Regions from separate parts of the Exiguobacterium sp. s130 genome, predicted to be linked through region 2. Evidence: riboswitches for the same ligand, from Rfam matches in the RefSeq annotation. Region 2 holds a riboswitch; each other region holds the start of a gene.

Region 1 (7,661 bases), 380 kb from region 2:
TTTATCATAGGCACGACATAAGGCGGCGACGTCAATACGCATCTCATCCATGTCGTATGTTCCGTCAGCAAGTCCAGAGTACATGCCCGAGTAATATTGGTACGTCGAGGCGTTCAGGACCAGCCACTCGACGTCTTCTGTTGGTCCGTGTGTAATGCAATGCAGGTGAGCGTGACCTGCACCAATCAAGAGGATACGTTTCATGTCGTTCTCCTTCAATCTGTCTTGCTAGAGTGTACCCGTATACGGGTGGCGGTAATCATAGCCAAAAGACAAGACTAATGAATAGGAGGATGACCACGAGATAAATAATATCCTGACGCTGAACGACCGGTACCTCGTAATACGTTCGCTCTGCTGAAAAGTGACGGGCTTCGAGAGCAATCGCCATCCGTTCTGCCCGCTGGATCGACCGTGAGAAGAGCGGTAAGCCAATTGAAAGAAATCCATCACCAGGAAAGCGACTGTGCACATTGCGAATCATCCGGACTTGCCGCAAAACGCGGACTTCTTCGACCAGTTGCGGCAGAAAGCGAATCCCGGCAAGGAATCCGTAAGCAAAGCGGGGCGATAACTTCGCCTGATGGATCAAGCTCATTACGAAACGGGTCGCATCGGTCGTCGTGACGAAAGCGAGGCTCAAGCAGACGAACGTGGCCATCCGCAAGGCAAGTAACCAGCCGTGCGTGACGCTTTCCGACGTGACATGAAACCAACCGAACGACCAAAGAGTATTCGTTCCTTTGCCGAAAGCCGCCATCATCCAGAACGTCAATAAGAATAATAGACTATACGGCGCAAGTCGCTTCAAGAAATCAAAAGGACCCCATCCGGAGAGGAGTAGCAGTGCGATAGCAAAACTCAGGAATACTAACGTTTTGACCCAGTCATTCGTTGCAATCAAGGCAAACATGATCAAAAACAATCCGCTTCCCTTAATGACGGGATTGAGTTCAGCGAACGGGGACACGTTCGTTTGCATCACGTTTCACCTCCTGGAATTGGTACGAAAGTGGACGTTGTAGCTGACAGCGCTCGAGTAATGGAACGTCAGCGAATAACTCGCTTGGGCGACCGTCAAAAGCAATCCGTCCTTGCTCCATGACGAGGACACGATCCGCATACCGGGCGACGAGCTCCATATCATGCGTCGCCATGACGAGTGTCGTACCGTTCTGTTGTTCCATCTGTAACTGTTCCATTAAGCGTCGTGTCGTCAATCCATCTTGTCCGAAGGTCGGTTCATCGAGCAACAACAAGTCTTTCGTTTGTCCGAGCATCGTTGCGACGCTGAGCCGTCGTTGTTGCCCCGTACTAAGAGCAAGTGGTGACTGCTGTTTGACAGATGTCAGTTCCAGCCGTTCAAGCAACGCCGCGCGCTTAACATTCGTCGCTGCCCGGTGACTCCAGTCGATTTCCGCTTCGACCGTCAGCTTAAGAAACTGCAGATCCGGTTGTTGAAAGACATAGCCGACGTGCTCATAAAAGCGACGCCGGGAGTAACGATGAACCGGACGCCCCTGGAGCTGATACGTTCCACGATTGGGAAGCAACCGCCCGAGTGTCGCAAGCAATGTACTTTTCCCGGATCCATTTGCCCCGAGCAGCATCACCCATTCTCCTGTCTGCATGGAAAATGTCGCATCGGTCAATGGATATGGTGCTTTCGTCGATAATGCAGCGACGTGTAACAAAGAGCTCCCAGCTGTAGCGACAGCGGAAGGCACCTGAAGTCGCGCCGCTTGCGGTCCATCTATGGGTAACGTCTCTAAGGTATACGGATACAAAGAGGGAACGGCAATACCTTTCGTTTGAAGCTCTTTGTAATCCTGCGGGAACAGATCCCGTGGATCCGCCGTCGCAGTAATCGATCCGTCCTCAAGTAAGACGACTTGGTCGACGTACGGCAAACAGACATCAAGTTGGTGTTCGATCAAGACGATCGTTAAATCGTGTTCTTTTTGAATCCGAAAAATCAACGCCATCAGCTCATGTTGTCCGATTGGATCAATCTGAGCCGTTGGTTCATCGAGTAATAAGATCGTCGGCTCAAGTGCTAGGACCGCTGCGAGCGCGAGACGCTGTTTCATTCCTCCGGATAGACTCGCGATTGGTGTCGAGAAGGGGAGAGGGAGACCGACGAGTGCGAGTAAGCGTTCAATTCGTTCATCCATCTCCACGCGTGGAATCGAGCGATTTTCTAAACTAAAAGCGATTTCCCGTCCGATCGTCTCCATACAAAACTGTTCTTCTGGATTTTGGAACAGCACTCCGACCGAACCAGAGCGGGTAACAGTTCCAGTCTGTTCGACTTCAATCGTTTCCGGTGTCAGTCCGGCAAGGGCATGAAGTAATGTCGTCTTGCCACTCCCACTGCGACCAAGCAAAAGGGTCGTCCCGTACTCGATCGTCAGCGATACATGATCGAGCACCGATTTTATCTGACCCGGATAGCGGATGCTGAGGTCGTCGACAGTAATCATGCGACGTTCCGTTTCGCTCGTCCTGCCGCAAACCCGTTCAAGACACCGGTCGCAACAAGGCGACGGACGAGAATCGCTGCAAGCAAGCCACCGAGTAATGCGCCGCTGATCAATTGTAAGCCAGTTGTCGCAAGCAACGTCGTCGTTGTGTAGTAACCGAATCCGTTCGCGATTAGACTATAGACGATGCTACCAATCGCGGCTCCGACACCCGATAACATCAAGGTCCATGTGTCATAACGACGGTAACGCGTCATTGCGAAGACGAGTTCCGCACCAAGTCCTTGGCAGACTCCGATCAGAAGAGCGGATAAACCAAAATGACTTCCCGTGAACAGTTCGACGGCTGCCGCGACGACTTCCGCAATTAAAGCGGCACCTGGCTTTTGAATGATTGCTGCGACGAGCGGACTCGCAATGATCCAGATACCAAACATCCAGTTGGCACCGACAGGTCCGAAGATCGCTGAGATCGGTAACCAGAGTGTTGACCAACCGAGATAGATGACGCCGCAAGCGACGGCTAGCATCATCATGACCATGATTTCTTTCATTTTCCAGTGTTGCATCAGATACGTCCTCCTTTGAATGGGGGAGACGCCAAAAAAGACCGCCCTCCGTAAAAAAGAGAGCGGTCCTCAGAAAAACTGCGCGCAGCAGGAGTCATTGGATGTGATCGCTCCACTTTCCTACGCTAGTATGAACTAGATCAGGTTCGAAGGGTCCGAAGTGAATCGTCTCAGCCAATTGGGCTCCCCTAGTGGATATGGTAATAGGTGATACGCTGTTCACTTTAGGCAATCTAGCGCCTGTTGTCAAGACACAAAAAAACGATACGCAACAAAGGGCGTATCGTTAAACGACTTATTTGTTGTCTTCGTTTTCTTCAGCTGTTTCTTCTGAAGACGCTTCTGTTGCTTCCGCTTCGTTGTCTTCGCCAGCTTCTGCTTGTGCCTCTGCTTCCTCGATTTCTTCAAGATCCTGCTCGAGTGTCGATTCGACGACAGCTGCGACTTGAATGTCGCCTTCTGTAACGATGCGGAAATCTTTTTGTTCTGGAAGATCGGCTACAGAAATCGAATCGCCGATTTCGAGGTTCGTGACGTCGACTTCGACGTTCTCTGGTAATTTATCTGGCGTTGCAGCGACTGTTACTTTAAAGAGTGTTTGTGATAGGAAACCGCCAACTTTTGCACCGGCTGCTTCCCCAACGAGTACAACGTCTGCTTCGACTTCTGTTTCTTCATCCATTTTAACGGCGATGAATTCAACGTGATCGACAGTTGGTGTGAAGACATCCATATCACGGCGATTGATCAAGACGTTAATATTTTTACCGTCGAGTTTGAGTGAAATCAAGACGTTCTCACCGTTTTCTCGGACGATTTTAAGCAATTCTTTTTCTTCAAATGCGATTGGTGTACTTTCCACTTTGTAACCATACACGACGCCAAGAGCTTTTCCTTCATGACGCAATTGTTTACGGAGTGAGCGTGGACGTACCTCGCGTTTTTCGGCTGTTAAATTAACTGACATGTTCATTTCCCCCTTGAATTTGGTATAGCCCTCAAAAGGTAATGAATGTAGGAGCAGGACGAATCCTGAACAATATGAATCATGCTAAGACAATCGGTTTCAGACTCTCATGAGTCTGACGCTTTCGTGACTTTGCATTTCTCTCCCAGGTCATTACGCTGATATTGAGAAACATGTGTGAATAAGTCACCGGTTTGATGCGGTGCTAATGAGTTTATACCCCTATGTTTTAAATCCATAAACCTCTTTTTTATCTTTTTGAAGTCGAAAGACCTCCAAACCGCTTGAAATCAAGGGTTGAGAGGTCTTTCGTTTTTTTCATTCTTTATGATGATTCGTTGATTTTCACGAACTAAAACACGAACGAGACGTTCAATTTGCCGCATCGTCGTCTGTCCCATCGTCGAAATTTGAAGCCACTGATTGTAAACGAGATAGTCGCTTTCGTACTGGACGTGATACCCCTGAATGCGCAGAGCGTCGCCTAAATCAGTTGCGAACGGATGAACGATCGTCAGTATTCCCGGCGCTTGTGCTTCCTGTTGTGCGAGCAGTTGGAATCCAGTTGCGCGGACGGCTTGTTCGAGATAGGTCATCTTGATTGCTGCTTGATTAAGATCGAGGGCATCAAGCGCTGCCTGACAGGCAAGCAACAGGTTCGACGAGCCGGAAAAGGCAACCCCTTCCGCATAGAGTCCTAAATCCAGATAACGGGGAATACAGAGAGAAGGTAGGACGCGATCTGCGTGACCAATGAACGCAAGACCCGGTAAACCACCAATCGCTTTCCCGGAAACAGTCGTGACGAAAGTGCAGCCATCGTATGAGAAATGTCCGGTTCCAACAGCGCTGATCGCATCGACGACGAGTGCGGTTCGTTGATCTAACAGCACTTTTACTGCATCAAGATCATAGAGAACACCCGTTGACGTCTCACAATGCGTCAACCAAATCCAGTTGTATGCCGTTTGCCTCAATTGATGAGCGAGTTGCTCCAAATCGATCGGGTGACCGGAGGGAAGCGTATGGATATCAAAAGACTTGCCGGCACGTACCGCATGGTCAATCAAGCGTTGACCGAACTCGCCACCGTTCAGGATCAATCCATGTCCAGTGAGTTGTTGCGCGACAATATCATTGGCGAGCGTACCGCTGCCGACGGCCATCGAGACATGTGGCAAATCCAGCAACTGACACATTCGGCCACGTAAATCTTGATCGAGCTGACGCATCGAGGCCGTCCGGTGTGGACGCGGTGCTTGTTGCGCCGCTTGACGGACCGTCGGCGCAACCTCGACCGGACCGGCTAGAAAATGCAGGGGACGTAAGACATCCGCGATGACGGATCGTTCGTATGTTGCGCGCGACAACAACATCGGTACAAACTGGGCGTCACCACTACCAAGCGTCGCTGCAATCGGTGTGAAGCCGAACCGCGCGTATAGTTTTGCTTCTCGCGTCGTACCACTGATATAGACATGATCAATCGTCTCCCGCTCGAGGTAGACCATTAGAAAGCGCATCAATTGCATGAACGTACGACTATTGCGGTATTCGGGACGAACGCTAAGTAAGCGGATTTCTGCTGGATCCGTCAGTGTCTCGTCTAGCGTCACGCCCTTTTCCTCAAGCGAAAAGGGACGATGCTTTCGAATGGCGATCATCGCGACGAGTCGATCGTCTTCCTTACCGATCAAGTAAGTGTTCTGATCATGGAATCGATCAATTCGTTTCCGTTCGATGTTCGGTTGATGTTGTGGAATCTCTTCTGTGAATGTGAGGTAGTTCAATTCATGGATTGCTTCCGCGTCGTCCGCAGTTGCAATGGAAAAGTCGATCATGGAGACGTCCTCCTTATGTAATGGCTGGCTTGTGGAGTGCATCATGAGCCCACAGGACAAGTAGACTTACGGCAACGGTACACAAGATATTGACTGACCCTGCGTCTAAGAAGACGGGTAGTAACGGAAGTAAAACGACCGGAATAAGCCCCGCTTTGACACTATCTTTCGTTACGAGATAAGACAAACCGAGTATGCCTAATCCGGCAAGATATGCCCACGGCGTGATAGAGAAGACGATTCCGGAAAATACAGCGTACCCTTTACCGCCGCGTCGTGGGTGAAACAACGGAAACAAGTGACCGATGAGCACGGTGAGGGCGACCGGATAAAACATGTCTGTGATCTGTAGTGCAAGGACCGTCTTCGCGGCATCAAACAGATAAACGAATACAAAAGCCGGAAGCCCACCGGCACGATGGGCATTGCGGGCACCGATGTTTCCGGAACCAACCTGAGCCAAATCGGTACGACTGACGTACTTCCAGAGCGTACCACCTAAAATACTACCGATGAGATAACCAAGCAGGAGATCAAGGATCACCGTTGTTCCTCCTTTGTTTCTACGAGATGTACGAGTTCTTTGACGGTCAAGGCGTCACTGTCTGGAGCTGTCAGGACGGCATCGACCATTTTGGCTTTTCGATCTTGTAATTCGGTCATCTTCTCTTCGATCGTTCCGCGTGTCAGCAATTTAATGACGGTCACGTCGGATTGTTGTCCAAGGCGATGGGCGCGATCGGCTGCCTGTTGTTCAACAGCCGGATTCCACCAGCTGTCAAACAGGATGACGGTATCAGCAGTTGCGAGATTCAGTCCCGTTCCGCCGGCTTTAAGCGAAATCAAGAAGAGATCGACTTCACCGTCATTGAACCGGTCGCATAACGCGACCCGCTCTTCGAGCGGTGTCTCACCCGTCAATAGGAAATGGGGGAGGTGACGTTGCGCGAGATCTGAGCGAATGCGCTCGAGCATTTGCGTATACTGCGAGAAGATCAAGATCCGTTTTCCGGCTGCCCGTTTTTCTGCAATCAGTGAGAGCAGACGCGTTCGTTTCGTTGCTTCCCCTGTGTACCCTTCGACGAATAATCCCGGATCGTTGCAAATTTGCCGCAACCGCGTTAAGCCCGCCAGTAACTTCAAACGATCTTCACGTTTCGTTTCGTCTAAATGTTGCAACGTCTCGAGTTGCAATTTGGCGAGATACGACGCATATAACCGTTTTTGATTCGGTCCAAGCTCGACATAATGATGCTCGATCTGCTTCTTTGGTAAGTCCTGTAAGACATCTTTTTTCTCACGCCGTAATAAAAATGGTTGAATGAATTGTTGCATGTCATCAAACGACCATTTCTCAAACGTCGCTAAATCCGGCAGTAATTCCGGAAACAAGACATGGAAAATCGACCAGATGTCGCGCGGTCGATTCTCAAGTGGAGTTCCCGTCAAGGCGAACCGGCGTTTTGCTTGCAGATGTCGTAGTTGACTGACCGTTTGTGACTGCGGATTCTTCAAGTGCTGTGCTTCATCAAAGAAGACGACGTCATATACGGGGTGGCGACGGACGTCGGTCCGAAGCGTCGTGTAGGAGACGATCGTCACTGTGTTTTCAGCCAAGTACTTCAGTTCGGAAAGTCGGCTAGTTTGAGATCCCGTCACGACATGAACCGGTCGACCGGGTAAAAAGCGCTTCAGTTCCGCCTCCCAGTTGCGGAGCAGTGATGCCGGTGCGACGATCAGTGCACGACTATCCGAAATCGTTGCTACATAACCAATCGCTTGAATTGTCTTTCCAAGCCCC
Region 2 (7,661 bases):
TCCTCCTCTATTTCCGCCTTAGACATTCGTCAAGCGGACTCCTTGGACAAAGATGTTCACAGATGTCACGTCAAGACCTAGTGCCTGACTGAGCGTGTATTTCACGCGACTCTGTACGTTGTTCGCCACCTCTGAGATTTTCGTCCCATAACTTACGATAATATGCATATCGATATGAACTTGCTCTGAAGCCTGTCGAACGATGACACCGCGTGCAAAGTTCTCACGTTTTAAGAGTTCAGCAAGACCATCCTTGATTTGAGACTGGGATGCCATACCAACGACACCAAAACATTCCATTGCTGCGCCGCCCGCAAGTTGCGCGACGACATCATTATCTACATCAATCTTTCCATAGGTCGTTTTCATCTCGATCGCCACCTGAGTAGCCCCCTTTGAATATTGTATTCTTCTCATAATTCTACTATAAGGACCTACTATTGAAAAGTCGCCGTACTGACTATACAATGAATAAGTGAAAAATAGTAGCGGTCAAATGAACTTTTACCATCATCCTCATCCATTATTTTAAATTTCGAGGTTGTCTGTCAAGTTTTTTTCTTGTCAGCTACTTTTTTTATGTTGCAACCGCCCTGACACCATGCTAAGATAGCAAAGTGTCTATTAGGACGAACGCAAAACAACATAAAAGGAGGCGGAACGCATGGCACGTAAATGCTACGTTACTGGGAAATCGCCAAAGTCGGGTAACAACCGTTCACACGCATTGAACAAAACAAAACGTACTTGGGGAGTCAACGTACAAAAAGTACGTATCCTCGTCGACGGTAAGCCAAAAAAGGTTTGGGTTTCAGCTCGAGCTCTTAAATCAGGTAAAGTCGAACGCGTATAAGGCGCAACCACCGGATGGGAATCTTCCCTTCCGGTTTTTTTATGCCCTCATTTATTTTTCTCATAAACTAATTGTCGCTTTTATTGAAAACGCTTACAATAGGAACGTACTTTATTTTGTCAGAATTGGGGGAAGTCATCATGCAACTCAAACGAGAGATGACGAGTCGACACCTGTTCATGATTTCACTCGGTGGAATTATCGGAACAGGCTTATTTTTAGGGTCAGGATTAACGATTTCACAAGCAGGACCTCTCGGGGCGGTCCTCAGTTACATCGTGGGTGGGACCATCATGTATCTGACGATGTTATGTCTTGGAGAATTAGCGGTCTATCTGCCGGTCTCGGGGTCATTTCAGACCTATACGACCCGCTTTATCGGACCAGGGGTCGGCTTTGCCGTCGGTTGGATTTACTGGCTCGGCTGGGCTGTGACGGTCGCACTTGAAATCACAGCTGCAGGTAGTTTGATGGACCGTTGGTTTCCGAATGTGCCGGTCGTTGTCTGGTGTACCGTCTTTACGGTCTTGTTATTCGGTTTAAACGCCGTCTCCGCCAAAGCGTTCGGGGAAGCGGAATTCTGGTTCTCAAGTTTAAAGGTACTCGCCATTCTTTTCTTCATCATTCTTGGTGGCGCAGCTTGGTTTAGCTGGTTACCGATGGAAGCAGATCGTCCATCCTCATTGTTTGCAAACTTCACGGCAAGCGGTTGGTTTCCGAACGGAATTCTCGGTGTCTTGACGACGATGATTGCTGTCAACTTTGCTTTTCAGGGGACCGAATTGATCGGTGTCGCGGCTGGGGAGTCCGATAAGCCTGAAAAATCGATTCCAAAAGCTATCCGGAATACAGTTTGGCGCACGTTCATTTTCTTTGTCTTATCGATCACGATCGTCGGTGCATTGATTCCGTATGAGACGGCTGGCGGAGTCAGTAGTCCATTCATCATGGTCTTTGATGCGATCGGCATCCCGTATGCCGCTGACTTGATGAACATCGTCGTCTTGACAGCACTATTATCCGTCGGGAACTCGGGATTGTATGCCGCGACCCGAATGTTATGGGCAATGGCACAAGAAGGGATGATTTCAAAGAAATTATCTTATGTTAATGCCCGTGGTGTGCCGATGCGCGCTTTACTCTTTACGATGATGTTTGCGATGTTATCTCTTCTGACAGCTTTTTTCGCAGAGGATACCGTCTTTATCTGGCTCTTGTCTTTAGCTGGACTCGGTGCTCAAGTCGGTTGGATTTCAATTTCCGCTTCGCAACTTGCGTTCCGCCGTCAGTTCATCCGAAACGGACATGATCTATCCGAACTAAAGTTCAAGACGCCATTCTATCCAGCATTACCGTTGATATCGTTGACACTTAATGTCGTTGTCCTTTTCAGTCTTGCGTTTCAAGCGGATCAACGAATTGCTTTATACATCGGTGTTCCATTTTTCCTCGTCATGTGGGGAAGCTATCATCTGTTCATTAAAGGAAAACACCTATCGGCTCAAAGTGACATTCGAGTCGCCCCTTCCCAACTCGAAGAATAATGCCATATGAAAAGAGGCCGCGGTATCATCCACGGCCTTTTTTCATATGCTTGTTCTATTCCTTAAGTGTTCGCATCATCAATAGTTCTCCTTGATGGAGCTCTACTGTCGCTTCTGACGTACTCCATTCATTACTGACGGTCAAGGAACCTCCGACCGGAACAGGATGCATATCAAGTGGATATTTGACTCCAGCTAAACTCAAGATTGACGGCACAAGTGGAATGAAAGAAAGATAATGATAGCTTTCGGCTTCGACTGCATACGATCCTACTGCCAAATATCGCACCTCTTCCCGTTTCGTGACGAGTCGCGCTTCAGGGTATTGCTTCAATAAATACACATTTTGAACGGTCATGTCGAGTCGTCCACCTGTTGCTCCGACGATGATAGTATCATCAAACCGTTTCATCTCTGATACTGTACGAAGGGCGAGTTCGAGATCCGTCTCATCTTTCTCAGCCGGATGAACGATTGCTCCTTCAGGTACGTAACCAAGCGAATCAAAATCACCGATCGTCATGTCGCATGTCAGCCCAAACAATTCAATAGTCTGAACACCACCATCGACACCAATGATGAAATCACTAGACTGACAAAGCATCCGCAAATCAGGCACTTCTTCTTGAGGACCGGCGCACACGAGAATCGCCCGCATCTCAGACGCCTCGTGCTGAATAACGTAGTAAACGTGGCGCAGTTGTAAAGAGGAGACCCGCGACGACACCGCATAAAACATAAGATGGTACCATGTATGTCGCGTTATAAACTAATGAATATGGCACGACTGGACCTTCTGCATATTTCGCGAAGAACACGATTCCGCTGATGACATGACAGATATAACGGAGTCCTGCGCCTAATAGTGTTGCAAGGAGAACGAACGCCATCAAACGTTTCTTTTGTCCGTTACGTGCAGTTTGTCTAACCTGACGGGCGAACAGACCGCTCAGTCCGACGACACCGTATGCAATCGTGTAATCGAGTAATGGTTGGACGATCGTCAAGACTTGTGGGGCGAACATCAGTTGGATCGTACCAACAAGCGCTCCTGTGACGACACCTCCGATGACACCGTGGCGAAATGCCATGACAAAGATCGGTAACATCGCTAAGCTGATTGAACCGCCTTGTGGCATTTTAAATGGAATCAGTAAATCAAAGACGACCCCGAGACTTGCGAAGATGGCAATTTCCATCATCATTTGTAACCGTTTCATGCTATTTCCTCCTTCATTGTACGAGAGGACGCAAAAAGGCAATACGACGAACGCCGTACTGCCTGCGTGCGCCACATCCCTACGTCCGTTTGAACGGAACAGGTTCGAAGGGTTAAAGTCTAAAAGACTCCTCTCAGCCGCTTTTCAAGCGACACCCCTTGCGGTCATCATATTTCGTTTTCTCGTTCTTATTATACGGCAGCCCCTTGACGAATGCTAGTGATCGCTTCCGCATAATCTGGTGCATTGTAGATTGCTGATCCCGCGACAAGAACGTTCGCGCCGTTTTCGATGCAAAGTTTTGCTGTTTCCGGGTTGACGCCACCATCAATCTCGATTTCAAATGTCAGATCACGATCTGCTTTCATTTGTGCAAGTGATGCGAGTTTTGGCATGACATTCTCGATGAAGGCTTGTCCACCAAAGCCCGGATTGACCGTCATCAATAAGACCATATCGACATCCTCAAGGACGTGTTCAATCGTCGATAATGGCGTGTGAGGATTCAAGACGACCCCTGCTTTTGCACCGGATAGCTTGATTTGTTGTAAAACACGGTGGACGTGGTTCGTCGCTTCGACGTGGAACGTCACGATATCTGCCCCTGCCTTAACGAAATCTTCAACGAAACGTTCTGGCTGGTCAATCATTAAATGGACATCAAGGACCATATCCGTCTTTTGACGTAAACTGCTGAGCACAGGTAGTCCAAACGAGATATTCGGTACGAACTGACCATCCATGACATCGAAATGGATATAGTCCGCGCCTGCTGCCTCGACTGCTTTGACATCACGCTCAAGATTCGCAAAATCTGCTGATAAGATAGATGGTGCAATTTTAATCATCTTCAATACCTCCGGGCTCGATTCTTGATTTCGTCTATAAACATACCATAGTTCTCATAACGAGAGGACATGATTTCTTGTGCTTCGACGGCTTCCTTGACAGCACATCCGGGTTCATTCAAGTGCAAACATCCTCGATACTTACATTCGTCCTGTACAGCCACGAATTCAGGAAAACTCCACCGTACATCCTCGATTTCCATATCATACGGAAAATCAAGGTTCGAGAAACCTGGTGTATCAGCAATCAAGCCTTCGGCAAGTGGCATCAACGTGACGTGTCGTGTCGTATGCCGCCCACGTCCGAGTGATTTCGAAATCGCACTCGTCTCTAAGTCGAGTGTTGGTTCAAGTGCGTTCAAGAGCGAACTTTTCCCAACTCCAGATTGTCCGGCAAGAACACTCGTTTTCCCGGCCAGTAACGGACGGACTTGCTCAACACCCGACAACGTCTCACTGGATGTCTCGATGACCGTATATCCAATCTTCCGGTAAGCGGCAATTGCCTCTCTAACTGCAGGACCTTTGACATCATCAAGCAAGTCCATCTTCGTTAACAGGATGACGGGTTGGATTTCCTTCGCTTCGATCAAGACGAGGAAACGATCGAGCAAGTGCGCTGAAAAATCAGGTTCTGCAGCCGAGACGACAAGCAACGCTTGATCGATATTCGCGACAGGCGGGCGTACTAAAAAGTTGTCCCGCTCCTTCACTTCGAGAATATACCCGGTCTCACTTTCGATATGAAGAACGACTTCGTCTCCAACAACTGGACTGATGCCGCGTTTTCGGAAATTCCCTCTTGCCCGTGAACGGACCTCTCCTTCTGGTGTCATGACATCATAAAAGCCACCCTGCAGGCGTATGATCGTTCCTTCTCGATTCTCTTCGATGCGTTGTTCCGTCATCCTATGCACTCCTTTTTCATCACATTCACTGTGCGTCTTTTGCTTGATTGTACGTGATGGTTTTTGAACGATACACCGTATCGTCTTTATAAATCGTAATCTTGCCTTCTTCTCCCGGATCAATCGTCACCGGCACGTCGAATGTCTCATCTTGGTCAATTGATTCTTCGATGACGGTCCGCTTCCCTTTCGCATCTTCCGTCTCAATCCGGATGACTTGTTTCGGTGGTTCCTCGTCCTCGTTCTCGCTGACTGCGTCATAGACGACCTTTTCAGGGAACGTCGCTGTCAACGTTTTTTCTTCCTCACCTTTTGAGATGAAGACCGTCACGGAGTCGTTCGGTTCGACTTGAGTCCCTGCTTGTGGGAATTGACGGATAACTTGATCGAGTTTCACGTCGCTAGAAAATTCTTGCTCGAACGTTCCATCGAGCCCTTTTTCGTCCAGGTAGGCTTTTGCTTCGTCACTCGATAAGTTCGTCAAATCCTTCAACTCGAAGGAAGATGTTCCTTCCGAGACGGTGATCGTAATCGTTTGTTCTTTCGCGATGACCTCCGTACCAGCCGAGATCGATTGCCGGATCACATTACCTCGCTCGATTTCATCCGACTTTTCACGTTCGACCTCGACTTTAGCGAATCCAGCCTCTTTTAACGTCTCAATCGCCTCTTTTTCAGCGTCATCTGTCACATCCGGTACTTCGACCGGAGCACTTCCGGTAGAGACGACCAAGTTGACTGTCGAGCCCTTCTTGACCTGTGCGTTTTCACGCGGTGTCTGACTGATGACGTCTCCCTCATCGACCGTATCACTGTTTCGTTCTGTCGTCTCGACAACAAATCCAAGTTTCTCAAGCTTCGTTTCCGCTTCATCTCCATCCGTTTTGACGACGGACGGTACCGTAACGGTAGGATCCGGCCACATCGCAAACGTCGTAGCCGCTCCACCGAGTAATACCAGTAATAATAGGATGACCCACCAGCGTTTTTTCTTTTTCTTTTCTGACGGTTTCGGTTGAACGGTCGTGACGACAGGTGTGTCCGGTTCCGCTTTTGATTCTTCTGGCACTTGTACAGGTGATAAGACCATCGTCTTTTCCATCTCATCCTCTTCTGCACCTCGGATGCCTTCACTTGCTCGTTCGTCAGACAACGCCGTCACCATATCTGCCTTAAAGGCTGCGACGGACTGCTGACGGTCATGCGGTGCTTTTGCGAGCGCCTGCATGATACAGTTCTCAAGCGCTTGTGGCACTTTCGGATTCAAGACGGATGGACGACGCGGTGTATCTTGCAGATGCTTCAAAGCGATTGCAACCGGTGAATCACCCTCGAACGGTACTTGTCCTGTCACAAGTTCGTATAAGACAGCACCAAGCGAATAGATATCCGACTTCTCATCGGCAAATTTACCTTTTGCTTGTTCTGGCGAGAAGTAATGGACAGACCCAAGGACGGACATAGTATGCGTCAGAGTCGCATTCGACATCGCCACAGCGATTCCGAAATCCGTTACTTTGACGGTACCATCCTCTCGAATCAACATGTTTTGCGGTTTGATATCGCGATGGATGATTCGGTGTGCATGGGCATGATCGATCGCATCACAAATTTGAGCGATGATATCGACGGCCTGCGGCACAGGTAATGCTTGATTTTCACAAAATGTCTTTAATGTCATACCATCGATATACTCCATGACGATGTAATAGATGGCATCTTCTTCGCCTACATCATAGACGGCAACGATGTTTGGATGATTCAAGCTGGTAGCAGCATGCGCTTCACGTTCGAATCGACGAATGAACTGTTCGTCATGCGAAAATTCAGTCCGTAAAATCTTAATGGCAACATGACGCTTTAAAATCTCATCATAGGCTTGATAGACATTCGCCATCCCGCCACTTCCAACTAGCCGTTCTATGCGGTAGCGGTCATTTAATCGATCTCCGTATCGCATATTCAGACCCTCTTTCTTTCTTTGAACCGGATGGCGGCAATCGTAATATTATCCGCGCCTCCTCGAGCATTCGCTTCTTTCACCAATCGTCCGACGATCTCATCAAGCGGATCATCCCGTAAGATGATTTGTTCGATGACATCATCTGGCACTTCATCGGTCAACCCGTCGCTACACACAAGGACGAGGTCATAGTCTGGAGCATCTCTTACTTGAATGTCGACTTCGACCGTTTCGTTCGAGCCGACCGATCGTGTGATGACATTTTTACGTGGATGATTTTCGACTTCCTCGTCCGAAAGCTCTCCCATTTGTCGTAACATGTTGA
Region 3 (7,661 bases), on a different contig from region 2:
TTCATGCTTCATGACGCGTTCAAATTGAAACTCAACCTGCATCATCACCGTATCTCTTAATAGAATCGGTTTTACCTTGATTCGTCGGAGATCATTGGATTTTTGACGCGGATTGCTCATCGTTGCATGGATCAGTACTCCTTGCGTGATTTTCGAAGCAAGGTTCGCTTTTAATTCATGTAGTTCCACTAGTCGTCCCGTCCTTTTCTAATGTTCTTTCGAAACTGTAGCAAATTCGTACCTGTTCGACAAGTTTACACGCTTCATCATTCGTACGTAATCAAAAGGAGGAATGCATCATGTTCAAAAAAATTCTCTCACAAATCGGAATCGGTGCTGCAACGGTCGACACACGGTTGACGGATGATCGCTGTGAACCAGGCGGTCAAATCCACGGTGTCGTCCATATCAAAGGTGGAAACGTCGATCAAGAAATTGACCGGATTTATCTTGAATTCAACACGCAGTACAAACAAGAAGTCAATGATAGTACGACGTTTACGACCTTTACGCTCGACCGGTTTGCCTTAAATGAAGCGAAGTTCACGATCGAAGCGGGTGTCGAGCGGGAAATTCCATTCACATTACGTGTGCCACTAAATACGCCACTCTCCGTCAGCCAATCGAAATCATGGATCGAGACCGGACTTGACATCGCACAATCCGTTGATCCGTCGGACCGTGACGCTGTCATCGTCGAAGCAAACCGTTATCAAACGACGGTCTTAGATGCCATGGAGTCACTTGGCTTCCGGTTAAAGAAAGCCGATACAGAAAAATTACCTGGACGATTCCGTAAAGATTTACCGATTGCTCAGGAACTTGAATACTCAGCACGCAATACACACTACGCTCATAAACTGGATGAGATCGAAATCATCATGCTCCAAGACAGCTCAGGGATTGATTTAATCGTCCAAGTCGATCGTCGTGCGCATAGTCTCGGATCATTGTTCAGTGAAATGGCTGGAGCGGATGAGTCGATGATCAAACTCCGCCTATCCAATAGTGAACTGCAGGATCAGTCATTTGTCGAACGCCAGCTGACAAACATCGTGGAGCGCTATAGCTGATCGATCGAATGACTAAAAAGTGATTCCTCTTCAAGGGGAGTCATTTTTTTTTTCAAATCGGAATGCACAAAAACATTATTAAAACTTATTTGCTAATGTAATCGTTTTCAAATAAAATATTGTTTTAAAACAAGCACCTTGCTATACTGTCCGTATTGAAAAGTATTCCAGTCGTGGTTTGACTAGAGGAGGATGTACATCATGAAAAGGATTGGGCAATTCACGTTAACAGCAGGACTCGCAGCAGTACTCGTCTCAAGTAGTTTGCCTGTCATGGCAGAGGCAGGATCTTCAGCAGATCGGATCAGTCAAAAAATCGACATGATGACACTCGAACAAAAAATCGGACAGATGATCATGCCGGACTTCCGGCAGTGGAATGGCAGTAACCATACGTCGCTTGCTCCGGAAGTCGCGAACATCATCGACCGCTATGATTTAGGTGGCGTCATCTTGTTTGCTGAGAACGTCAGTGAAACCGAACAGACGACAAAACTCGTTCATGATCTGCAAGAAGTCGTCAAACAAGATGACAGCAACGATATTCCGCTCTTTGTCACGATCGACCAAGAAGGTGGCATCGTCACTCGGCTCGGAACAGGAACGAACTTACCCGGCAATATGGCGTTAGGTGCGACCCGTAGTAGCGCGTATGCCAATGATGCCGGTCATATCATCGGTTCCGAACTGCATGCGCTTGGCATCAATGTCAACTTCGGTCCGGTTCTTGACGTCAACAGTAACCCTGGAAATCCCGTCATCGGTGTTCGCTCGTTCTCAAGTGACCCGGAGCTCGTCGGAACGCTCGGTTCCGCTTTGATGAAGGGTATTCAAACTGAAGGCGTCGCAGCGACCGCGAAACACTTCCCGGGTCACGGCGATACCGCGATCGATTCCCATTATGGCTTGCCGGTTGTCGACCGGTCCCTGGAGGAGCTGGAACAAGTCGAGCTCGTCCCGTTCAAGCGAGCCATCGCCGAAGACATCGATATGATCATGACAGGACACATCGGAATGCCGCAAATCGAGTCTGAAGTCGTCACGTCAAAAAACGGCACTTTCCCTTTACCTGCGACATTGTCGGATGACGTCATCACGGGCGTACTGCGCGAAAAACTCGGCTACGATGGCATCGTCATCACGGATGCTTTGAATATGCAGGCGATCGCCGACAATTTTACGGAATCAGAAGCCGTTCTGAAAACATTTGACGCCGGTGTCGACATCGCGCTCATGCCGACGATTCTTCGTTCCGAGCAGGATGTCACAAAACTCGACCAGATTTTTAAGGACGTGATTGCGGCAGTCAAAGACGGACGTCTGTCAGAGGAACGGATTGATCAATCGGTCGAGCGGATCCTGACGCTGAAGGCAGAACGCGGAATATGGAATGGCACGACGGATACGACATCCTTAGCTGATAAACTCGCGCAAGCGAACCAAATCGTCGGTAGTCCCGAACATAAAGCAAAAGAACGCGCGATGACGGAAGCCGCGGTCACACTCCTGAAAAATGATCAGCGGACGTTACCCTTCAAGCCGAAAAAGAATGCAAACGTTCTTGTGATCGCCCCTGCGACGGATCAAACGGACAGCATGAAAAAGACGATTGCTTCCCTGCCTAAGAACCGGAACTGGCACGTAACGACAGCGAATTACTCGGCTACTACGCTACCGCTCGACCAAAACCCGACACTACGGGCACAACTCGATGCAGCAGATTACATCATCGTTGGTTCAAACGTCAATACGAGTGCCAAACTACTGCCTACTGCACCAGAGCAAGCGATTCCAGCTTCAATCTTCCGGTATGCGAAACAAACAAATACACCATCCGCCTTGCTTAGCCTCCGTAATCCATACGATGTCGCCGTTCAACCGGACGCACCGGCACACGTCCTCGTCTATGGTTTTAAAGGGGATCCGAACGGACCGGACTCTGAAGCAGGCAATCTGAAATCAGCGGGACCGAACCTCCCTGCTGGTATTCGAGCAATTTTCGGAACGTTCAAACCGCAAGGCACTTTACCGGTTGATGTGCCGGTCTTTCAGAACGGTGTCTTTACCGATCAACTGCATCTCGAATTCGGTGATGGCTTTAAAAACTGGAAAAAATGAGAACATGATACACAAAAGACCGAGCCCCCTTTAAAGGATGCCTCGGTCTTTTAATGCTTGATACGGATATTCCGCTTCTTCTTTCGCACGATGGTAGACGCGGTAAAGTGAGTAGATCAGCAGTCCATAAATGACAATCATTATGACAGTCGAAATGAAGCTACCGACGCTAAATTCAAACTTGAACGTCACCTTCAAATTCCAGATGGTAGCATATGTGCCATACATCGTCACTAAAAGGGGGATGATATATCCAGCAAATCTAACGTTCGCTTTTCCAAGCATACGTTGTACAACGTAGGCAACGATAATGATCAGCAAAATGATAAAGATTTCCATTTTGATCCCTACTCTCACTATGATATATACCTAATTCTACCATCTATTCGTTTAAGAAGATACCGTCCGTGCTGGAATCGTCTCGTAAATCGACGTAAACGTTTCTTCCGTCCATCCCATATGCCAAAATAGCAACTCATAATAACAGCTCGTCACGAAATGCCGTTTCATCCGCTCTCGTTCAGCCGAGCTTGCTTGTTCCGCCAACGCATCAAGCCGTGCAATCTGTTCAAAGACGACCTTTTTGAACCATTCCGAACTATATGTGTCGATCCATTGCTGATAGATTTTTTCATCCGGTGTACACGTCAATAATTGTTGTCCAACTTCATAATACAACCAGTAACATGGCAAGATGGCAGCAATCGTCTCACCAAGCGTCCCTTCACTCGCATGATGCATGTGGGAGACGTAAGCATATGCTGTCGGTGCCGGTTCAAATGCTTCAAGATCTGCTTCCGTAATACCGAGCGGCTCAAAAAATGATTGATGTAAGCTCAACTCTGCCTCGTAAGTCGAAGTAGCATGCTCGGCAAGTGTCGCGATCGTCGCGAAGTCGTCTGCTTTTGACGCTGCCTTCGCTTGAATCTTCGCAAAGTGTTTTAAATAATAGGCATCCTGCATGACGTAATGCCGAAATTTCGAGAGCGGTAACGTTCCCTCGCCGATTCCTTGTACGAATGGGTGGGTAAAACTACTATCCCAATACGCTTGTGCCGCTTGTTTGATTTCTTGTGTGAATGTCATGATCTCATCCTCCTCGTTTAGTATGATACGAAAAAACACCACCCCGAAACACACGGGCATGGCGCAAGAAGAACAAGACTTGACGCCACTTCCCTCCGTAAGTACGAACTTAATCAGGTTCAAAGGGTCCGAACGTCTTCGTTCGTCTCAGTCGGTCTACCGACTCCCCTAGTGGTCATTATTCGATTCAAATTCACTATAGCATGCTGAAAATGGAAGTCAAGTTGTCCTCTTTTCGCTATACTATGGAGTGTCAGAAGACGGATGCCGTCTCCATCTACAGACCGATTCCGAACTTCTTTCGTTCTCGTACACTAATTTTAGTACCTGATACTATAGTTCATTCTGTTACTTACAATTGGAGGAATTCATTATGCATACACCAACAAAAATCATGGCGTCAGCCGTTATCGCTTCTGCTTTATTACTTCCGACAGCCGCATCCGCTGAGCAAGTCGTTGATAAAACAATCGTCACTCTCGGGGAGTCGCTCGGCGCAAAGGATAAGGCTTGGGTGCTTTCCCGTCTCAATGCACCGGAAGGCATCACGCCGATCATCGCCACTTCTGCTGACGAAGAAAAATATCTCGGGAAAAACATTCCCCAGTCGCAAAAAGGTGGCAACATGTATTCATCCGCTAAAATCGAATTGACGGAAAAAGGTGACGGACTTTCCGTTGCGACGGAAAACATTACGTGGGTGACGAAGGATATGTACTTGAACGCTCTCGTCACGGCAGGTGTCAAAGATGCCGACATCACGATCACTTCTCCTTATAAAGTGACTGGAACATCGGCACTGACAGGAATCATGAAAGCCTATGATCAAACTTCGGCTGAGACCGGAATCAAGCTGAGTGACGAACGGAAAGATTTAGCACAGCAAGAATTATCGGTCACTTCAGACGTCGGGAAGACAGTCGGGACAGATAAAGTCGCTGATTTGATGAATGAGATCAAGGCCGAAATCGCCAATCAAAAACCGGAAACAAAAGTCGAGATCGAAAACCTGATCGTCCAAGTCATTCAAAACAACAACATCCAACTGTCTGATGCACAGATGGATCGGTTGACGAATCTATTCAATCAAATGGAGCAAGCGAACATCAACTGGGGGCAAATCGAGAGTGGACTAAAAAATGCTGGTCAAGACATCCATGCGTTTGCAACGTCCGAGGAGACAAAAGGATTCTTCGCTAAATTATTTGATGGTCTGAGTGACTTCTTCAGCTCGATTGCTGGTGTGTTCAAATAATTCAGACTTCCGCAATTAACAAGATAATGGTAAACTGATTGTATCTGAAACGAAAGGTGGTGTGAAATGATGGACTTTGCTGCGTGCAAACATTGGTTAATGGAACAATTGTATCTGTTGCGCGCGATTTTTCATGGAATGGCGTTCTAAGGCACCCGTCTGCCCTTTTTAGAACTTCATGATTGAAAAATACAGCAAAGCGCATCTTTCACACACTAGGGAGAGTGCTATTTGCGCTCTCCTTTTTTTAATGCGCGCGAAAGGATCAACTCATTATGATGATTTGCGACATTCAACATCTGACAAAACAATTCGGAGGCGAAACGATCTTAACGGACGTTTCCCTCTTCTTAAACGAACACGATCGTGTCGGTCTGATTGGACGAAACGGGAGTGGTAAAACGACATTACTCCGCTTACTTGCTCGCCTTGACCAACCGGACGGTGGCGTCATCTATCAAAAGAACGGTTTGACGATTGGCTACTTGGAACAACTTCCCACTTATACCGAAACGATGACCGGACTCGACGTCCTTTGGGCGGCGTTTGAAGAGATCCTCGCAATCCGTTCTCGGATGCAACAGTTGGAGCTTTTGATGGCGACAGCGCCAGATGATCTGGATGCACTACTCGTTCGATATGCGGAAGCGACAAATGCATTCGAACAAAAAGATGGCTATCTACTCGACTCGAAGATCGAGCGCATGGTGAACGGATTACATTTACGTCCGTTACTCACTCGCCCTTTCCATCAGTTGAGCGGCGGTGAGCAAACTAAGATTTGCCTCGGTCGCATGTTGCTGATGGAACCACACCTCCTAATCCTTGATGAGCCGACGAACCATCTTGATTTAGCTGCCGTTGAATGGTTAGAACAATTCTTACGGGACTACACTGGAACTATCCTGCTCGTCTCTCACGACCGGGTCTTCTTAGACGCCGTCGTCACCTCGATCGTCGAGCTTGAAGATGGTGAACTGACCTCCTATCTAGGGAACTACAGTGCGTTCGTCGTCGAACGAGAACGTCGCTTGATGGAACAGTTCCACGCCTATCAGGAACAACAGAAAAAAATCAAGAAGATGAAGGAAGCGATTCGTCGACTACGGCAGTGGGCAAACGAAGCATCTCCACCGAGTGAGAAATTATTCCGTAAAGCAAAATCGATGGAGCGGGCACTCGAGCGAATCGAACGGATCAAACGACCGCAACTCGAAGCCAAAACCGCTGATGTCTCTTTTTCTTCTACCGATCATACGAGTCAAGTCGTCTTTCGCGCTGAAGAACTCTCGTTTGCTTACGGAATCCGCCACATTTTTGATGACGTCTCGTTCGAGATCATGGCACAGGATCGGGTCGCGATCGTCGGAACGAATGGGAGTGGGAAATCGACATTGCTCTCACTGCTGCTTGACGAATTATCACCAGAGGCAGGCACACTCACGCGTGGACCATCGAATCATGTCGGTTACTTGTCCCAGCATGCCCATTTCGAGGAGGACGCGCGGTTAATTGACTGGTTTAGAGACCGGATTGCCGTTCCAGAAGCGGAAGCCCGCCATATCCTAGCCCGGTTCCTGTTCTTTGGACCAACTGTCTTTCGGTCCATTTTGTCACTAAGCGGAGGAGAACGTGTGCGATTGCAACTCGCCGTCCTCGTTCATTCGTCGATCAATGTATTAATTCTCGACGAGCCGACGAACCATCTCGATATTGAATCAAGAGAGACACTCGAAGAAGCACTCGAGAATTTTTCTGGTACATTGATTGCCGTCTCACACGACCGCTATTTCTTGAATCGGCTTTTTCCGCAGATCCTGTGGCTCGAAAATGGTCTGACGCGTTATCATGGTACGTATACGTATGCTCAACAGAAGCGTACTGAGTTCGCTACGTCTTCCTCACTCCACGTAACCCCTCAAAAACCAAAACGCTTGTCACAATACGAGTTAGAAGTGCAGATCGAGCGGCTTGAACAGAAATTAACAAAACGTGAAAAACCGACCGATACCGTTTCTAAAAGCATCCAACAGCAACTCGATGACCTATACGAACAGTTGCTACAGTATGGATGATTTAGCTTTACTTGCCTGTCACTCTCGATACCGAGAGTGGCAGTTTTTTCGTTC
Region 4 (7,661 bases), on a different contig from region 2:
AGGTGTTCGCCACCCTCGGTTTCCCGATCAACCATAAACGGATTCTCCGACTGATACGCAAATTTAACATCGTGACTAAAATCCGGAGGATGAACCCGTATCGCAAGCTCTCTCGGGCGACGCACGAGCATCGCGTCGTGCCGAACCGATTGAACCGCGAATTCCGGCAGAGCGAGCCCGGGAAGGTATTCGTGACCGATATCACCTATCTCCCCATCGCCTCCGGCGAGAACGTCTATCTGTCTGTCGCCACACGCGAGATCGTGGCATACAACCTATCCACGGACCTTCGCATGGACCTCGTCTTTCAGGCGATGATTCATTCGGACCAAGGCTTCCACTACACCCATCCGGGCTACCAGCGACTCATTGGCGACCTCGGACTGGTCCAGTCCATGTCCCGTCGGGGCAACTGTCTCGACAACGCACCGATTGAATCGTTCTTCGGTCATTTGAAGGACTATGTCGCCAACCGTTCGTGCGAGTCAATCGAGGAGGTCAGCGAGGTGGTCGGGAACTACATCAGCTATTACAACTACGAACGCGGTCAATGGAACCTAAAAAAGATGACCCCGAAACAATATCGGGACCATCTGATCGCAGCATAGAAAACGTGGTCTTTTTATTAAAGTGTCCATTTTACGGGGCTCAGTTCATTAAGAGAAAAATTACCCTTTGTCTTCAGTCTGAAGCCATCATTCCGAATAAGAAATGATGGCTTTTTTATATCATTTTTCTACTTTCTTTTTTCTGTCTAGTACAATCAAAACAATCCCGATAACAAGTTCTACCGCAATTATCTTCCAAGCCAGATCTGGAATCGCCTCAAAGGCATCCCCTTCGGAGCTACCAGTCACATCTAACTCCTTAAGCAAATAAAAATCAGATAAGTAAATGGATAACCACATCTTAGTAAGTGCTGCTAATACGAAACAAAACCCCATCTTCTGCAAAGAAAAACCTCCACAAACAAAATAACAGTCTCAATAATGCGAAGTCCTCGCATTCCGATTCCGAGGACTTCTTGATGTTTTATCCATCACTAAAACAAAAATACTCATGATGCTCAATAATGTTCCAAGAACTGAAACGAGAATTGTTGTTATGCCATTAGGAATCATAAAACCTATCGGAATTAATCCCAAGAATGTTAAAACTATAATTGATTGATACGCGATATTTATCATTTTAATCACACTGTTACTGAAAAGAGATAAAATCAACGGCAACAAAAATAATCCGACGATGATCATAAGTGAAATTTTGAATACTCCTGGTTCTTCCAAGGAAATGGTACTCTCACCTACTGAATTCTTTGAAGCAACAAATAACATTGTGATAGCTGAGCACATCATCAAAAATACTAACGTAACTCTTTTTAACATGATAACCCCTCCTTACCATAAATATACCATTTTAAATTTAAAAAATGTAATTAACATACTACAAATATAACTTTTTAACAATTTATGAAGTGGGGTTATATCTTTTAAAATTTCATAATACTCGTGTCTGTGAGATTTCGCGATATAATTCAATTTTTCTGGATGCCGAGCTTCCCATTCGAGATTTTGAAGCAATGAGATTTGGATCGTTCCATCCATTTCCGACATCAAGTTCGTCAATCTAAAGTCACGCCGATTCGTGTTCGGGTCTTCAAGGATTTCTTCAAAATCTTTTCGGAATTTAGCTAAATTTTTCATCTAATTTAATCGATTAAACCTAGATGCTCTCTAAATGTAGTACTTTGATAGGACACTTTAAACAATCCTCTTTTTTGTAATTCAGGAACAATCATGTCTACAAAATCTTCTAAACTTGACGGTAATGACGGCGGCATCAAGTTGAAGCCATCTGCTACTCCCTCGTTAAACCAAAACTCCAACTGATCCACAATTTCTTCCGGAGTACCAATCAATGTCAGGTGTCCTCCTCCTGCTGCTAAATAGCCTAATAGTTCTTTGAGCGTCGGATCCGTATCTTCGATAATCTCTAGAATCGTTCGGTAGCGTCCGATGGGTCCGGAAAATTCCTCGATCGATGGTAAGGCCGGAATCTTTGCTTCGAGATCCCATGTGGAGCAGTCCTGTTGCAGAAAGAAACTCAATTGTTTCAACGCATTTTCAACCGGTAATTTTTCATCTAGTTCGGCTTTTTTGGCTAGTGCCTCTTCTCTTGTTTTACCAACATACGTTACTAAGCCTGGGTATATCTTAATCTTTCGATCTGGTGATTCAGTTTGTGTAATTTTCTTATGGAGTTTTTCACGAAAAGCATGGGCTTGTCTAAAATTCCATGACACAGAATATACGGCATCCGCATGTTTGGCTGCAAGGGCAATCCCTTCTTCAGAACCCCCCGCTTGCATCGCTACTGGCTTTCCTTGGGGACTACGCGGCGTAGACAAAGGACCTTTTACGCTGAAATAGGCTTCAGAATGATCGATAACTTGTATACGTTCAGGATCAATCAATTGGTTATCTGATCGATTCGCAAGAAAAGCCGCTTGATCCCATGATAAAAATAGCTTCTCCATCAATGTAACGAATTCGTCCGCCTTTTTATACCGCTCTTCCCTCGGTGGAAGTGCATACATTCCGTGGTTTAGTGCTTCCCAATCTGTCATCGAGGTCACTAAGTTCCAGCCTACCCTCCCCTTCGTTACGTGATCAAGGCTTAGAAGTTGCCTTGCTACTGTATACGGATTGGAGAACGTGCTCGATATCGTAGAGACTAATCCTATATGATCCGTCACTTGAGAAATAGCCGTTAGATTAATTAATGGATCCAACCAAAAGGCAGGTAAATCAGTTGCATTGGTAGCCGGAAAAGATTGATTATCCGCAAAAAATACTGCATCTAAACATCCAGCTTCCGCTATTTGAGACAAACGCTGATAATAGCGGCTCTCTCCGATTTCTTCAATTGCAGAATCAGGCATTAACCATGCGGCTTGATGATGACCACATCCATATAACAAAACGCCGATATTTAACTGATTTCTGTTCGTCATCTTCTGTTCACGAATCCCTTCTCTTACAAGCTGAGAATTTTTAAAACGCCTGCTTTAATTCATCGTTAACCCACCATCGACTGTTACGTTTTGACCGGTAATCCCAGATGCTGCTTCTGATGCCAAAAAGGCAACCAGTTGAGCCACTTCTTCTGGGCTCGTCACTTTTTTCAACGGGGTCGATTGGGCAATAAGATTAAATACTTCAGGGGTTGTCACAGCACTCGCATCTGTGACTTTCAATAACCCACCGGAGACGACATTCACGTTTATACCGTATTGACCTAGTTCTGCGGCCAGGTTACGTGTGAAACCAATCAGACCTGCTTTTGCTGTTGTGTATTCATGATAAGGAACGACGGGGTTTTGATAGAGGTTTGTTCCAATGCTGATGATACTACCGCTCTTTCGTTCCATAAATTGTGGTAAAACACTTTGGATGGTGTGAAAAGCAGCTTTTAGCGTTCCATCCAGTTGCTTTTGATAATCTTCCCACTCTAAATCGATGAACGATTTTTGAGCAACCGGATCAAATTTAAAATCTACTAATGCATTATTGACGACAACATCGATTTGACCGTAATGTGCTGTTGCGGATTGCATCATGCTCTCAACATCTTCCCGCTTCGTAACATCGGCATACAAGGCAAGTGCATTCTCTGCTCCTAGTTCGCTCACAAGCTTTTCAGCCGCCTCTTTGCTTTTATAGTAATTAATCACCACTTTAAATCCGTTGTTCACTAACACCCTTGCAATCGTCGCCCCAAGTCCTCGGCTACTTCCTGTCACTAATACTGTTCTGCTCATTCTTGTCCACTCCCTCATCCATTTTTGCAACTTAAATAGCGAAGTAGTAAACAAAAAACGCAACTCTCCAAAAGGAAAGTTGCGCACGTCTAAATAAACACATAGCAAAGAGCGACATCATCGCCTCCGCTTGTTCATCAGAGTTTACACTTTCCTACGCTAGTACGACCTAGTTCAGGTTCAAAGGGTTTGAGTAGCTACTCATCTCAGTTTAATAACACCCCTAGTGATTCTATTTAAGTTACCTTCACTTTAGTAGTCTTGTGAACACCTGTCAATGATGATGAAAGCGATTCGTTAATAGTATTTCTTTAAAGATCGAGCGTAAAAATAGGATTATTATCTGATTCGGATTACTTTGTTACGGTCATATCTTATACTAGGCAATACTGATTATCATTTTTTCTTTCTTTAATGATGTCTTAATATACGAGCGATTCGATATTTCTGATCAATTACGTGATCTAGTAGTCCGAATCATTAATATTTGCAATGTATAAAGCTTATCTTGCGTAATCATCTTATGGGGGCCATTAAGTAGTAAGTATGTCGTCTTCTCTCTTCAGTTTATATTTAATTTTTTTCGTCTTAAAGTATACGCACTCTATTTGAGAAAAATTGCACTTTGTCTTCAGTCTGAATCGACTAACTTCAGGTGGTCCTTCGTGTATCTCTTACTTTTCACTCGACTTATCCTGTAGGGAGCGCTCTACCAAAAGCACGAAAACGACTGCTGTTAGGACGCCAAGCACTCCTGGTAACACGGAAACGATCGGATCACTGAAAAATGCCGTTGGGATAAGTGCTGTCATTCCCCACTTCACACCCTTCAAGATCACAAGCGATAGAAGCAAGATCAGGAAGATTGTTTTCTTTTCGACACCTGTGAAAAATTGTCATTCTGCTTTTTTATCAGCCTTCACACCGAGCCACGTTAACATATGTAGCACCTCTCTTCTCTTTTTTTCTACGTTTTGACTAGACGGATTGGTTTCATGAATTACAAAAAAACCACTCTGAATCATGTCAGAGTGGTCCATCATGTTAAATGTCTAGTGTCTTGATGAAAGCTTTCAGCTCGTCACGCATCTCTGCATCTTTCAACGCATATTCAATCGTCGTCTTGACGAAACCGAGTTTCTCTCCGACGTCATAACGGTTACCCTCGAAATCATACGCATAGACTTGGCTATCCGCATTCAATCGCTCAATCGCATCCGTCAATTGAATCTCACCGCCTGCCCCTTCTCCTTGATTCGCTAGATAATCAAAGATATCCGGTGTCAGCACGTAACGTCCCATGATCGCGAGGTTCGATGGTGCTTTGCCCGGAGCCGGTTTTTCGACGAATTTCTTCACGTCATACAGTCGTCCGTTTTGTGAAACAGGATCGATGATGCCGTAACGATGCGTATCTTCGGGACGGACTTCTTGTACACCGATGACTGATTTTTCCGTCTGCTCGTAGACGTCCATCAATTGTTTGATTGCGGGATCATCCGACTCGACGATATCGTCCCCGAGTAAGACTGCGAACGGTTCGTTCCCGATGAATTGTTTTGCCGTCAAAATGGCGTGACCGAGACCTTTTTGTTCTTTTTGGCGGACATAGAAGATGTTCGCGAGGTTCGTCGAGAATTGAACCTTCTCGAGTAATTCCGTCTTCCCAGAGTTCTCGAGCGTGATCTCGAGTTCTTTTTGGTTATCGAAATGATCTTCGATGGCCCGTTTGTGTTTACCTGTGACGATGATGATATCTTCGATGCCGGCTTTTGCCGCTTCTTCGACGATATACTGGATCGTCGGTTTATCGAGAATCGGTAACATTTCTTTTGGCATTGCTTTTGTCGCAGGCAAGAAACGTGTCCCGAGTCCTGCTGCTGGGATAATGGCTTTCGTGATTTTCATCATAACGTTCATCCTCTTCATCGTTCAAGTAGTAGGTTTAGTTGCTTAATTCTTCTAGTAATCGTCCGTAGTTCTTTACAGCCGTCTCGAGGTACAGCGATGGCTTCGTCTCGACGCGCGCAAATGGTCGTTCGACGAGTTGCACCATCGCGGCAGCAAAAGCTTCCATGTCGTTCGCTGGAACGAGGTAGCCGTTCTCGCCGTGGGCGATGATTTCGCGTGGTCCGTATTTGACGTCATAAGAAATGACCGGACAGCCGACATTGATACTTTCCATGACCGTCAGTCCAAATCCTTCAAATTCGCTCGTCAACAGTGAGGCTTTCGATTCCCGGAACACTTCTGCCGGATTCGACGTGAAGCCGTGGATTTCAATATCGTCCTGTAAGCCGAGTTCCTCGATCAAACTCTCCATCATCGCCAGTTGCCCTTGTTCGTCCATGCCGTAGAGCACAAGCTTCGTCGCGTGACCGGATTGTTTGAAGATCGCATAACTCTTGATCAAATGATCCATCTGTTTTTGCAAACCGAATCGACCGATGAAACAAAATTGATCCTTGACCTGTTCGCGTCGTTGCGTTTGTTCTGGGACGATGAAGTGCGGAATGATGGAAATCTTCTCTTCCGGGATATTATACCGCTCCAGGATGTCTTCTTTTTGGTGATTCGTCAGACTGATGAAACGTGTCACTTTATCGGATTCCGAGAACATCGTCGTATATGATCCTTTGACGGTCGTACCATCCAAGTGTGAGTTGTGGATGACCATGATTCGTTTGACATCTGCTTTGATGTTGAGAATCGAGCGGTCCAGTAAACGCGCATCGACGAACAAGACATCACCGTCTTTAAACAATCGATTGAAGTAATACTCAAATAAGTCCTTCTCTTTTTTGAACGCTTTGTACATTCTGCCGTTGCGGTATAACTGAATCAAGATGAGCTTCGGGCGCGCCATTTCATTGTAGAACTTCTTACAATAGACATTGCCTTCCGAATCATATAGCTCTTCCATCATCTTTCCATGATGGACCGGCGAATAAATCGTCTTCCGGTGCAATTGACCGTAGACGTTATATTCCCAGCGCTCGACTTTTTTACGGGAAGCGTTCGTCATGAAATCCTCGAATTCGACGACTTGCGTTTCAGGGTAAAATTTACGGTAGAGGACATACTCATCTTCCTCATCATAATAACGAACGGCGTCACTGTTTTTTTTCTCGACGCTTTTCAATCCTTCGATTTCGCGCTCCGTTTCTTTGATGATCGGTTTGTTACGAAAACGAGTCGTTGGAATACTTAACAATTTGTAATCTGATAGCCAATCGTAGATATTTTCAAATTGTACTTTCGGACCGACCTTCTCTTCTGTTCGGAACAATTCGTAGACTTCCATGTAGTTGGCATTGTAGTTCGTCGTAACGATTGTTGAACCCGCGCCAAGTTCTTGTTCCATGAGGGCGATTCGACTCAATAACGACTTCGTTCTACCACCGTGTTTTGGTGGTAATGTCGATGTTACCGTATACAGCATCTGTCATTACTCCCCTTCACCCTTCAAGATTGATCCCTGTTTTTTCTGTGAGTTCAACCTCTATATATAGCCGACTTTGCTTTTTCATAAACCTCTTGCGATACTAGTCGCATTTACCAATACAGTTTCTATTTATCTACTTTTTTAAGAACAAAGTCAATCCGTTTTGCATAATATCCAATCATTGTCATGATTCTGCAACCAACGCTCTGTCGAAGATACGGTAACGTCTGTCTTTTCCCCATATCCTTCAGCAGTAGACTATACTGCAGTGGTTTCAATCAATCTACATCTTTGCAGAAATCGGAAGATATTGTATGGTAAGTGATGTTGTTTAAGAACGACTGAATCAGAGTATGAAAGGAAGCCACGCACCAATGAAAATCACTTGTCGTGATC

The links. Region 2 has a riboswitch for thiamine pyrophosphate ahead of thiT (energy-coupled thiamine transporter ThiT). Riboswitches for the same ligand answer to the same signal wherever they lie in the genome.
Region 1: another riboswitch for thiamine pyrophosphate. It lies ahead of HZS85_RS04825 (ECF transporter S component); the one in region 2 lies ahead of thiT (energy-coupled thiamine transporter ThiT).
Region 3: another riboswitch for thiamine pyrophosphate. It lies ahead of tenA (thiaminase II); the one in region 2 lies ahead of thiT (energy-coupled thiamine transporter ThiT).
Region 4: another riboswitch for thiamine pyrophosphate. It lies ahead of HZS85_RS10875 (3-oxoacyl-ACP reductase); the one in region 2 lies ahead of thiT (energy-coupled thiamine transporter ThiT).

What each region holds. Positions count from the first base shown of each region.
Region 1 covers NZ_JACSNI010000002.1:190,601-198,261, reverse strand. The annotation lists gene HZS85_RS04840 (NAD(P)/FAD-dependent oxidoreductase) at 1-204, opposite strand, end outside; gene HZS85_RS04835 (energy-coupling factor transporter transmembrane component T family protein) at 260-982, opposite strand; gene HZS85_RS04830 (ABC transporter ATP-binding protein) at 954-2,483, opposite strand; gene HZS85_RS04825 (ECF transporter S component) at 2,480-3,052, opposite strand; TPP riboswitch at 3,153-3,252, opposite strand; gene HZS85_RS04820 (50S ribosomal protein L25/general stress protein Ctc) at 3,348-4,019, opposite strand; gene HZS85_RS04815 (GNAT family N-acetyltransferase) at 4,310-5,860, opposite strand; gene HZS85_RS04810 (glycerol-3-phosphate acyltransferase) at 5,874-6,404, opposite strand; gene HZS85_RS04805 (DEAD/DEAH box helicase) at 6,401-7,661, opposite strand, start outside.
Region 2 covers NZ_JACSNI010000002.1:571,405-579,065, forward strand. The annotation lists gene HZS85_RS06895 (Asp23/Gls24 family envelope stress response protein) at 19-381, opposite strand; gene rpmB (50S ribosomal protein L28) at 665-853, shown strand; gene HZS85_RS06905 (amino acid permease) at 994-2,397, shown strand; gene HZS85_RS06910 (thiamine diphosphokinase) at 2,453-3,055, opposite strand; gene thiT (energy-coupled thiamine transporter ThiT) at 3,057-3,617, opposite strand; TPP riboswitch at 3,677-3,786, opposite strand; gene rpe (ribulose-phosphate 3-epimerase) at 3,809-4,465, opposite strand; gene rsgA (ribosome small subunit-dependent GTPase A) at 4,468-5,373, opposite strand; gene pknB (Stk1 family PASTA domain-containing Ser/Thr kinase) at 5,399-7,333, opposite strand; gene HZS85_RS06935 (Stp1/IreP family PP2C-type Ser/Thr phosphatase) at 7,336-7,661, opposite strand, start outside.
Region 3 covers NZ_JACSNI010000003.1:218,529-226,189, reverse strand. The annotation lists gene HZS85_RS08805 (class I SAM-dependent methyltransferase) at 1-189, opposite strand, end outside; gene HZS85_RS08800 (sporulation protein) at 300-1,073, shown strand; gene HZS85_RS08795 (glycoside hydrolase family 3 protein) at 1,275-3,191, shown strand; gene HZS85_RS08790 (hypothetical protein) at 3,222-3,530, opposite strand; gene tenA (thiaminase II) at 3,582-4,277, opposite strand; TPP riboswitch at 4,351-4,457, opposite strand; gene HZS85_RS08780 (DUF1002 domain-containing protein) at 4,651-5,532, shown strand; gene abc-f (ribosomal protection-like ABC-F family protein) at 5,808-7,607, shown strand.
Region 4 covers NZ_JACSNI010000003.1:605,131-612,791, reverse strand. The annotation lists one part of gene HZS85_RS10895 (IS3 family transposase) at 1-608, shown strand, start outside; gene HZS85_RS10890 (hypothetical protein) at 729-953, opposite strand; gene HZS85_RS10885 (hypothetical protein) at 984-1,385, opposite strand; gene HZS85_RS10880 (LLM class flavin-dependent oxidoreductase) at 1,709-3,013, opposite strand; gene HZS85_RS10875 (3-oxoacyl-ACP reductase) at 3,068-3,820, opposite strand; TPP riboswitch at 3,955-4,055, opposite strand; gene HZS85_RS10870 (hypothetical protein) at 4,495-4,632, opposite strand; gene galU (UTP--glucose-1-phosphate uridylyltransferase GalU) at 4,865-5,731, opposite strand; gene HZS85_RS10860 (glycosyltransferase) at 5,766-7,262, opposite strand; gene HZS85_RS10855 (CDP-glycerol glycerophosphotransferase family protein) at 7,640-7,661, shown strand, end outside.